3 regions of the Streptomyces sp. ADI95-16 genome follow, and region 3 is predicted to be linked to each of the others. Evidence: riboswitches for the same ligand, from Rfam matches in the RefSeq annotation. Region 3 holds a riboswitch; each other region holds the start of a gene.

What was found. A riboswitch is a leader RNA that binds a small molecule or an ion and turns the genes downstream of it on or off. The one in region 3 is predicted to bind cobalamin.
Region 1: linked by a shared signal. The riboswitch ahead of EES41_RS24270 (ribonucleoside-diphosphate reductase subunit alpha) and the one ahead of EES41_RS25410 (energy-coupling factor ABC transporter permease) in region 3 are both predicted to bind cobalamin.
Region 2: linked by a shared signal. The riboswitch ahead of metE (5-methyltetrahydropteroyltriglutamate--homocysteine S-methyltransferase) and the one ahead of EES41_RS25410 (energy-coupling factor ABC transporter permease) in region 3 are both predicted to bind cobalamin.

The regions. Positions count from the first base shown of each region.
Region 1 is NZ_CP033581.1:5,401,164-5,404,361, reverse strand. It holds gene EES41_RS24280 (Uma2 family endonuclease) at 1-446, opposite strand, end outside; gene EES41_RS24275 (GNAT family N-acetyltransferase) at 524-1,036, shown strand; cobalamin riboswitch at 1,070-1,211, shown strand; gene EES41_RS24270 (ribonucleoside-diphosphate reductase subunit alpha) at 1,363-3,198, shown strand, end outside.
Region 2 is NZ_CP033581.1:6,314,112-6,317,309, forward strand. It holds gene EES41_RS28220 (NAD(P)/FAD-dependent oxidoreductase) at 1-1,398, shown strand, start outside; cobalamin riboswitch at 1,545-1,706, shown strand; gene metE (5-methyltetrahydropteroyltriglutamate--homocysteine S-methyltransferase) at 1,861-3,198, shown strand, end outside.
Region 3 is NZ_CP033581.1:5,650,541-5,653,738, reverse strand. It holds gene EES41_RS25425 (L-serine ammonia-lyase) at 1-148, shown strand, start outside; gene EES41_RS25420 (hypothetical protein) at 319-834, shown strand; gene EES41_RS25415 (flavodoxin family protein) at 899-1,639, opposite strand; cobalamin riboswitch at 1,817-2,012, shown strand; gene EES41_RS25410 (energy-coupling factor ABC transporter permease) at 2,041-2,754, shown strand; gene EES41_RS25405 (energy-coupling factor ABC transporter substrate-binding protein) at 2,754-3,104, shown strand; gene cbiQ (cobalt ECF transporter T component CbiQ) at 3,108-3,198, shown strand, end outside.

The sequences.
Region 1 (3,198 bases), 250 kb from region 3:
CCGTTGTCCCGGTCGATCAGCAGGTAGACCGGAATGCCGGTCTCCGCGTACGCGTGGGGCTTCTCTTTGCGGTCGCGCCCGTCGGTGTCGGAGTCGTACGAGGTGACCTCGACAACCATCAACACCGGAGTCGGATCAGCCCACTCACCCTGGCCGACGAACGCGTCGTCCGGGGCCATCAACGCGTCTGGACGCGCGCGACCCGAGCGGTACTCCTCGACCATCAATCCGCGCTCGACATGCAGCCACTGTTCAGGCCGGTACTGCATGCACATGCGGGCGAGCCAGACAACGATTCGGTCGTGATCCCCGTCCGGCACCGCTTTGACCCCCATCTTGCCGGTGATGAACTCAAGTCGCAGCCCTTCGACCTCCCGGGCGCCTATACGCGCGAGAGTCTCGAAGTCCGCGGTCAGCATCTGGGGCCTGTCGGTCATCACGGTCATGCCTCGCTCGGCTTCCTCGACGGTCTGATCCGACGATAGCGCCGGGCACCGACGACCGTCCCGCAGAATCGTTCCCCATGGACATCGTGATCAGAACAGCCGTGCCCAGTGACTACGCGGAACTGGGTGACATCACCGCGCGGGCCTATCTCGACGACGGGCTCCTGGACGACAACGAGGACGACTTCTACGAGCGCGTGCTGCGCGACGTCGCCGGGCGGGCCGGGGAGGGCGAGGTGATCGTCGCCACGCTCGACGGGGTCCTGCTGGGCGGGGTGACCTTCGCCCCGCCGGGCAGCCGCATGGCCGACGTCGCCGGACCCGGCGAGGCCGAGTTCCGGATGCTGGCCGTCGACCGGGCGGGGCGCGGGAAGGGGGCCGGCGAGGCGCTGGTGCGGGCCTGCGCCGAGCGCGCCCTGGCCATCGAAGGGGTGAACCGTCTGCTGCTCTCCACCCGGGCGCAGAGCCCCGCCGCGCACCGGATCTACGAGCGGCTGGGCTTCGTACGGACCCCGGAACGGGACTGGTCACCAGTCCCCACGGTGCCGCTGCTGACCTACGCGTTGGAGCTGCGCGTACTGGACCGGTAGCAGGCCGACACAAGATGTGGGGGGTCGCGCATCAACGGCCCCCCACATGTATGCTCATCCTCGCTGTCGTCGCAGGGGAATCCGGTGTGAATCCGGAACTGTCCCGCAACGGTATGAAGTACACCCATTGGTGTCACCGCAAGTCCGATGACCTGCCGACAGTGCGCCCGGCTCGACCGAACCGGGTGCCGATACGTCCGGGCCCCGCGGTTGGGCCGGTGGACGCCGCGCGGTGTGCCCTCCGAGGTCCCTGTCCGCGCGCGCCCGCTCGCGCCCCGCACCGCAGGTGCCCCGGAGCCGAGCGAGGGAGAGCTCCCCCCGTGACCATCGCGCCTTCCGCACCGCGCGCCGAGTCCGACCCGTCCGACACCGGAATCGAGACCGGGGGACCTGGGGCCGCGCTGCTGCGGACCCTCACCGAGCTGACCGCCGACCTTCCCGACACCGACCCCGGCCGGGTCGCCGCCGCCGCACTGCGCGGCCGCAGCGCCGCCGCCGACGAGGCCGAGCTGCGTTCGCTCGCCACCGAGGCCGCGGCCGGTCTGATCTCCGAGGACCCGGCGTACTCCCGGCTCGCCGCCCGGCTGCTGACGCTCGCCGTCCGCGACGAGGCCGCCGGCCAGGGAGCCACCTCCTTCTCCGCCTCCGTCGCCGTCGGTCACCGCGAGGGCCTGATCGCCGACCGCACCGCCGCGTTCGTCAAGACCCACGCGGCCCGCCTGGACGCGCTGGTCGAGCACACGCTCGCCGAGGGCGCGGACGACCGCTTCGGCTTCTTCGGCCTGCGCACCCTGCACAGCCGCTACCTGCTGCGCCACCCGATCACCCGCCAGGTCGTCGAGACCCCGCAGCACTTCATGCTGCGCGTGGCCTGCGGACTCGCCGCGGACGAGAGCGTCCAGGCCGTCGAGGAAGTGGCCTCGCTCTACCGGCTGATGAGCCGCCTGGACTACCTGCCGTCCTCCCCCACGCTCTTCAACTCCGGCACCCGGCACCCGCAGATGTCCTCCTGCTACCTGCTGGACTCCCCGCTGGACGAGCTCGACTCGATCTACGACCGCTACCACCAGGTCGCCCGCCTCTCCAAGCACGCCGGTGGCATCGGTCTGTCGTACTCCCGCATCCGCGCCCGCGGTTCGCTGATCCGGGGTACGAACGGCCACTCCAACGGCATCGTGCCGTTCCTGAAGACCCTCGACGCCTCCGTCGCCGCCGTGAACCAGGGCGGCCGCCGCAAGGGTGCCGCCGCCGTCTACCTGGAGACCTGGCACGCGGACATCGAGGAGTTCCTGGAGCTCCGCGACAACACCGGTGAGGACCAGCGCCGCACCCACAACCTGAACCTGGCGCACTGGGTGCCGGACGAGTTCATGCGCCGCGTGAACGCCGACGCCGACTGGTCGCTGTTCTCCCCGGCCGACGTGCCCGAGCTGGTCGACCTGTGGGGCGACGACTTCGACGCCGCCTACCGCAAGGCCGAGGCGGACGGCCTGGCCCGCAAGACCATGCCCGCCCGCGACCTGTACGGCCGGATGATGCGCACCCTCGCGCAGACCGGCCAGGGCTGGATGACCTTCAAGGACGCCTCCAACCGCACGGCGAACCAGACCGCCGAGCCGGGCACCGTCGTCCACTCCTCGAACCTGTGCACCGAGATCATCGAGGTCACCAACGACGGCGAGACCGCCGTCTGCAACCTCGGCTCGGTCAACCTGGGCGCGTTCGTCCTGACGGAGACCGGCGAGATCGACTGGGAGCGGCTGGACGAGACCGTCCGCACCGCCGTGACCTTCCTCGACCGCGTGGTGGACATCAACTTCTACCCGACCGAGCAGGCCGGGCGTTCCAACGCCCGCTGGCGTCCGGTGGGTCTGGGCGCGATGGGCCTCCAGGACGTCTTCTTCAAGCTGAAGCTGCCCTTCGACTCCCCCGAGGCGAAGGCGCTGTCCACCAAGCTCTCCGAGCGCATCATGCTGGCCGCGTACGAGGCCTCCTGCGACCTCGCCGAGCGCAGCGGCCCGCTGCCGGCCTGGGAGCAGACCCGCACCGCCCGCGGCGTCCTGCACCCGGACCACTACAACACCGAGCTGAACTGGCCGGAGCGCTGGGACGCGCTGCGCGCCCGGGTCGCCGAGTCCGGCATGCGCAACTCGCTGCTGCTG
Region 2 (3,198 bases), 660 kb from region 3:
GGCAACGACCCCGCCGCGGAGGACCACGCGGAGGACCACGCGGTGGTGCTCGGCGCGGGCCTGGCCGGGCTGCTCGCCGCCCGGGCGCTCGCCACGAAGTTCGCCCGCGTCACCCTCGTCGAGCGGGACGAACTGCCCGAGGCCGGGCCGGCGTTCCGGCCCGGCGTTCCGCAGTCCCGGCACGTGCACGTGCTGTGGTCGCGCGGCCTGGAGCTGATGGAACAGATGCTTCCGGGGATCACCGGAAAGCTGGTGGCGGCCGGGGCCGCGGTGCTGGAATCGCCCCGGGACTTCCTCTGGCTGAGCCCCGCCGGCTGGTTCGGCGCCGTCCCCGGCGCCGAAGTCCTCCTCGCCGGCCGGGAGGTCATCGACTGGACGGTGCGCCAGGAGGTGCTGCGGGACGGGCGCATCCGGGTGCGGGCCGGCTCCGCGGCCACCGGGCTCGTCGCCGGCGCCGACGGCCGCTCGGTGACCGGCGTGCGACTGCGCGAGGGCGAGCCGCTGACCGCGCGCCTCGTGGTCGACGCCACCGGCCGCACCTCCAAGGCCTCCGACTGGTTGGCAGCCCTGGGGTACGAGGTGCCCGAAGCCTCCCGCTGCGACTCCCGTCTCGCCTACTCCAGCCGCTCCTTCGCGGCCCCGAAGGACCCCGGGCGGCGCTGGCGCGGCGTGTATGTCCAGGGCCGGCCGGACAGCCCGCGCGGGGGCGTGCTGGTCCCGCTGGACGGTGACCGCTGGCTGGTGACCCTGCTCGGCTACGGCAGCGGGCACGCCCCGCCCACCAAGGACGAGGAGTTCCTCGACTTCGCCCGTACGCTGCGCAGCCCCGCCCTCTACGACGCCATCCGCGACGCGAAACCCCTCTCCCCGGCGACCGGGTTCCGGGGGACGGCGAACGAGTGGCGCCACTACGAGCGGATGGAGCGCTGGCCGGCCGGGTTCATCGTCCTCGGCGACGCCGCGTGCCGGTTCAACCCCGTGTACGGGCACGGGATGACGGTGGCCGCGCTCGCGGCGGACGCCCTCGCCGCCGCGATCGGTGACCTGGGGCCGGCGGAGATCCCGGGCGCGGCCCGCCGGCTCCAGCGGCGGACGGCCGCCGCGGCGGAGGTGGCCTGGCAGATCGCCACCAGCGAGGACCAGCGCTACCCGGGGACCGAGGGGCCGCCGCCGGACCGGGCCACCCGGATCCTGCAGAAGTACATGTCCCGGGTGATGGCGGGGGCCACCGCCGATCCGGGGATCTCCGCGCCCTTCTTCGGCGTCCTGTCCCTGTCCGCCCCGCCGAACACCCTGCTCAGCCCCGGCACGGTGGTGCGCGTCCTGTCCAAGTGGCGCCTCCCCACGGCCCCGGAGACCACCGCCTACCCCTCCCACCACGGCCCGCCGGGGGCGTAGCGGCCCTCAGCAGCCGGTCACCCCGTCCGCGCGGTGCCCCGCGAGCACCCGAGATCGGCAGGTCATCTGACCCCGATCTGACATTCGGCTCCCGTAAGGTGGGCCGTGCAGCTGGTTCGCCCCCGTCCGCCAGGCGGGAAGCGTCGTAAGAGGGAACCCGGTGGGAATCCGGGACTGCCCCGCAGCGGTGAGCGAGAACGACCGCCGTCATACGCACTGGGCCCGGACGGGCCTGGGAAGCGACGGCCAGTAGGTGTCCGTCCCCGACCGACAGGTCGGGGCAGGCGTGCTCGCGAGTCCGAAGACCTGCCCGTTGCCCGCCGTGCGGACCCACGTCCGCGCGCGGAGATTCCGGTGACCTCTCGGGCGGGTCGGCGTGCACCTCTGCCATCCCTTCGCGTTCGCGTGCCCGTGTCCCGTCGCCGGGATCCGTCCTCAGACACGCTCGCGAAGGAGAGTTCTGTGACCACCGCATCCGCCACACCCGCCACACCCGCGCCCGCCGTACGGGCGACCGTGCACGGCTACCCCCGACAAGGCCCCCAGCGGGAGCTGAAGAAGGCCGTCGAGGGGTACTGGAAGGGCCGCGTCCAGGCCGCCGAGCTGCACGACACCGCCGCCCGGCTGCGCCGCGAGGCCTGGCTGGAGCTGGCCGCCGCCGGCCTGACCGAGGTACCGACCGGCCAGTTCTCGTACTACGACCACGTGCTCGACACCAGCGTCATGCTGGGCGCCGTCCCCGACCGCCACCGCGCCGCCCATGAGGCCGATCCGCTCGACGGCTACTTCGCGATGGCCCGCGGCACCCAGGACGTGGCGCCGCTGGAGATGACCAAGTGGTTCGACACCAACTACCACTACCTGGTCCCCGAACTGGGCCCCGGCACCGCCTTCACGGCCGACCCCGGCGCGCAGCTCGCCCAGTACCGGGAGGCGGCCGCCCTCGGCCTCGCCGCCCGGCCCGTACTCGTCGGGCCGATCACCTACCTGCTGCTCGCCAAGCCCGCCCCCGGCGTCGCCCCCGGCTTCGAGCCGCTCACCCTGCTCGACCGGCTGCTGCCCGCCTACGCCCGCGTCCTCGCCGAACTGAAGGCCGCCGGCGCCGAATGGGTCCAGCTCGACGAGCCCGCCCTGGTCCAGGACCGCACCCCCGCCGAACTCAACGCGGCCGCCCGCGCCTACCGAGAGCTGGGCGCCCTCACCGACCGGCCCCAGCTGCTCGTCGCCTCGTACTTCGACCGGCTCGGCGAGGCCCTGCCCGTGCTCGCCGCCGCCCCCGTCGAAGGCCTCGCCCTCGACTTCACCGGGCGCGCCGCCCGCAACCTCGAAGACCTCGCCGCCGCCGGCGGCATCCCCGGCAAGCGGCTCGTCGCCGGTGTGGTCGACGGGTGCAACGTCTGGGTCAACGACCTCAAGCGGTCCCTGACCACCCTCGGCACCCTGCTCGGCCTCGCCGGACAGGTGGACGTGGCCCCCTCCTGCTCCCTGCTGCACGTCCCGCTCGACGTCGCCGCCGAACGGGACCTCGACCCGCAGGTGGCGCGCTGGCTGGCCTTCGCCCGGCAGAAGACCGCCGAGACCGCCACCCTCGCCCGGGGCCTGGCCGGAGGCACCGGGGTCATCGCCGCCGAACTGGCCGCGAACCGGGCCGCGCTGGCGAGCCGCGCCGGGTCCGCGCTCACCCGCGACCCGGCCGTCCGCGCCCGGGCCGCCGCCGTCACCGGCGCCGACACCCGCCGCGCCCTCCCGTACGCGGAGCGCTCCATTGCCCAGCGGGCCCGCCTGGGCCTGCCGCCGCTG
Region 3 (3,198 bases):
GGCCAAGATGGCGATGCGCGGCGACGGCAGCCACAAGGTGTCCCTGGACAAGGTCATCAAGACCATGAAGGAGACCGGCGCCGATATGAAGGTCAAGTACAAGGAGACCGCCCGCGGCGGCCTCGCGGTCAACGTCATCGAATGCTGACGACGGCCGGCTGACCCGCTGACCTGCTCGGAGAGCCCCACCGCGGCCGCGCGCCCGGTGGGGCTCTTCGCCGTCCGCAGGGCCGCCGCGGCTCCGGTGGAACCGCCGGGGCGCCGGAGGTGTCCTTAGCGATGACATCGGTCCCCGTCTCTGGAGAAACAGGGGGCGTCATGAAGCACCTCCGCCGCCGACAGATCACCGCCCTGGCCACGGGCATGTTGCTCGCCGCCGGGATCTCGCTCGCCGCGCCGGCCTCGGCCGCCGCCGCGACCGGCTCCGCCCGCACGCAGACCCCGCTCGTCGTCAATGCCCGCTGGGGCGGGCACTGCACGTACGACCGGCTCGTCATCGACGTCAAGGGATACGTCCCCCAGGTCACCGTCACGCCCGTCACCCACCTCGTCTACGACGGGTCCGGCAAGCCCGTACCGCTCGCCGGGAAGTACTTCCTGGAGGTCCGCCTGCATCCCGCGGCGGGTCACGACGACGCCGGGCAGAACGTGTACCAAGGGCCCAAGCTCGTCAAGATCTACCTGCCCAAACTCAAGGGCATGGCCCTGACCGGCGACTACGAGGGGTACGTGACCTTCGGCGCCGCCTTCGACACCAAGCCCTCCTACACCTCCTCCGTCCTGCACGGGCCGGAGCGGTTCGTGCTGGACGTCGCGCACCCGAACGTGTGCTGAGCGTGCGGGGACCCGGCGCCGTGGCGGGCGCCGGGTCCCCGTTCTCCTCGCCCGCCTCCCCCGGCTAGCGGTGCTCGGGGTTCGGGAAGTCGAAGCGGCAGCCCGCGTCCCAGAGGGAGCGCTGGTTGCCGTGCGCCGGGATGCCGCCGCCCCGCTTGAGCAGCGCGGCCAGGTGCATGAGGTTCCAGGACATGAAGGCGGTGTTCCGGTTGGTGAAGTCGTTCTCGGGGCCGCCGGAGCCCGGGTCGAGGTACGAGGGACCGGGCCCGGCCTCGCCCATCCAGCCCGCGTCGGCCTGCGGGGGGATCGCGTAGCCGAGGTGCTGGAGGCTGTAGAGGATGTTCATGGCGCAGTGTTTGACGCCGTCCTCGTTGCCCGTGATGAGCGCGCCGCCGACCCGGCCGTAGAAGGCGTACTGGCCCTGGTCGTTGAGGATCGAGGAGCAGGCGTAGAGCCGCTCGATCACCCGCTTCATCACCGAGCTGTTGTCACCGAGCCAGACGGGCCCGCAGAGCACCAGGATGTCGGCGTCCATGATCTGGCTGTAGAGCACCGGCCACTGGTCGCTCTCCCAGCCGTGCTCGGTCATGTCGGGCCAGACACCGGTGGCGATGTCGTGGTCGACGGCACGGATGAGGGAGGTCCGGGCGCCCGCCGCCGCCATGACGGCGCGGCTCTTGTCGATCAGGCCCTCGGTGTTGCTGGTCTCGGGCGAGCGTTTGAGCGTGCAGTTCACGTAGACGGCGGTGAGGTCGCCGTAGTCGGGGGGCTGCGCGGTGTCGAAGGTCTGCGGGGTGTCGGCCACTCCCCCACCCTGCGAGCCTCCGAGGGCCCCCGCCACCGGACGGAGCCCATCCGGGCGGGGCGGGCTCGCGGACCTGCCGGCTCGCGGGCCCGCGGACGTGACCGGCGGACAGACCGGCGGATTCCGGCCATCCGACCGGCGTGATCGGCGCGGGTTGTTACCGGTCCGTGCGGCCGACTAGGGTCAGCTGGCCTTGGTGTTCGGGAAATCGGTGCGAAACCGGTGCGGCCCTCGCCACTGTGATCGGGAAGTCCGGCTCCACTCCGTAGGGAAGCCACTGGGCTCGCGCGGGAGACCGTACGACCCCGGGAAGGCGGAGCCGGGACAACAGCACCCGTGAGCCAGGAGACCGGCCGGGGCGCGTTGTCCATCCACGAGGTGCTGGAGAGGTCTCCCCACTCATGCATATAGCCGAGGGGTTTCTGCCCCCGCTGCACGCGGTCGCCTGGGGCGCCGCGTCCGCTCCCTTCGTCGTCCACGGCGTCCGCGCCCTCACCCGCGAGGTGAAGGCCAACCCGGAGAGCACGCTGCTGCTCGGCGCGTCCGGCGCGTTCACGTTCGTGCTCTCCGCGCTCAAGATCCCGTCGGTGACGGGCAGCTGCTCGCACCCCACCGGGACGGGGCTCGGCGCGATCCTGTTCCGGCCGCCGATCATGGCGGTGCTCGGCACGATCACCCTGCTGTTCCAGGCGCTGCTGCTGGCGCACGGCGGGCTCACCACGCTCGGCGCCAACGTGTTCTCCATGGCGATCGCCGGGCCCTGGGCCGGGTACGCCGTCTACCGGCTGCTGCGGAAGTTCGACGTCCCGCTGATGGTGACCGTGTTCTTCGGCGCCTTCTTCGCCGACCTGGTCACCTACTGCGTGACCTCGGTGCAGCTGGCGCTCGCCTTCCCGGACCCGGGGAGCGGGTTCCCCGGCGCGCTCGCCAAGTTCGGCGGCATCTTCGCGGTCACGCAGATCCCGCTGGCCGTGAGCGAGGGCCTGCTGACGGTGCTCGTGATGCGGCTGCTGATGCAGTCGAGCAAGTCGGACCTGGTCCGGCTCGGCGTCGCGAAGCTCACGGGCGGCGGCGCCGGCGCCCGTACCGGGAACCAGCAGGAGGCGGCGGTCTGATGAGCCGGAACGCGAAGATCAACACCCTGCTGCTGCTCCTGGTGGCGGCGCTGGCCGTGCTCCCGCTCGCGCTGGGGCTGGGCGAGGGCAAGGAGGAGCCGTTCGCGGGGGCCGACGCGCAGGCGGAGGCGGCCATCACCGAGCTCAAGCCGGACTACGAGCCCTGGTTCTCCCCGCTGTACGAGCCTCCGTCCGGGGAGGTGGAGTCCGCGCTGTTCGCGTTGCAGGCGGCGCTCGGCGCGGGCGTGCTCGCGTACTACTTCGGCGTGCGCAAGGGACGCCGCCAGGGCCTCGCGCAGGCGGAGCGGCAGCCCGCCCCGCAGGCCGCCGCCACCACCCCGGAGGCGTAGGCGGTGCTGCCGATCGACGTGGCGGCGCACGGCAGCCGCTGGCGCCGCCGCCACCCGCTCGAAAAGGGCCTGCTCGGGGTCGGTCTCACCGTCA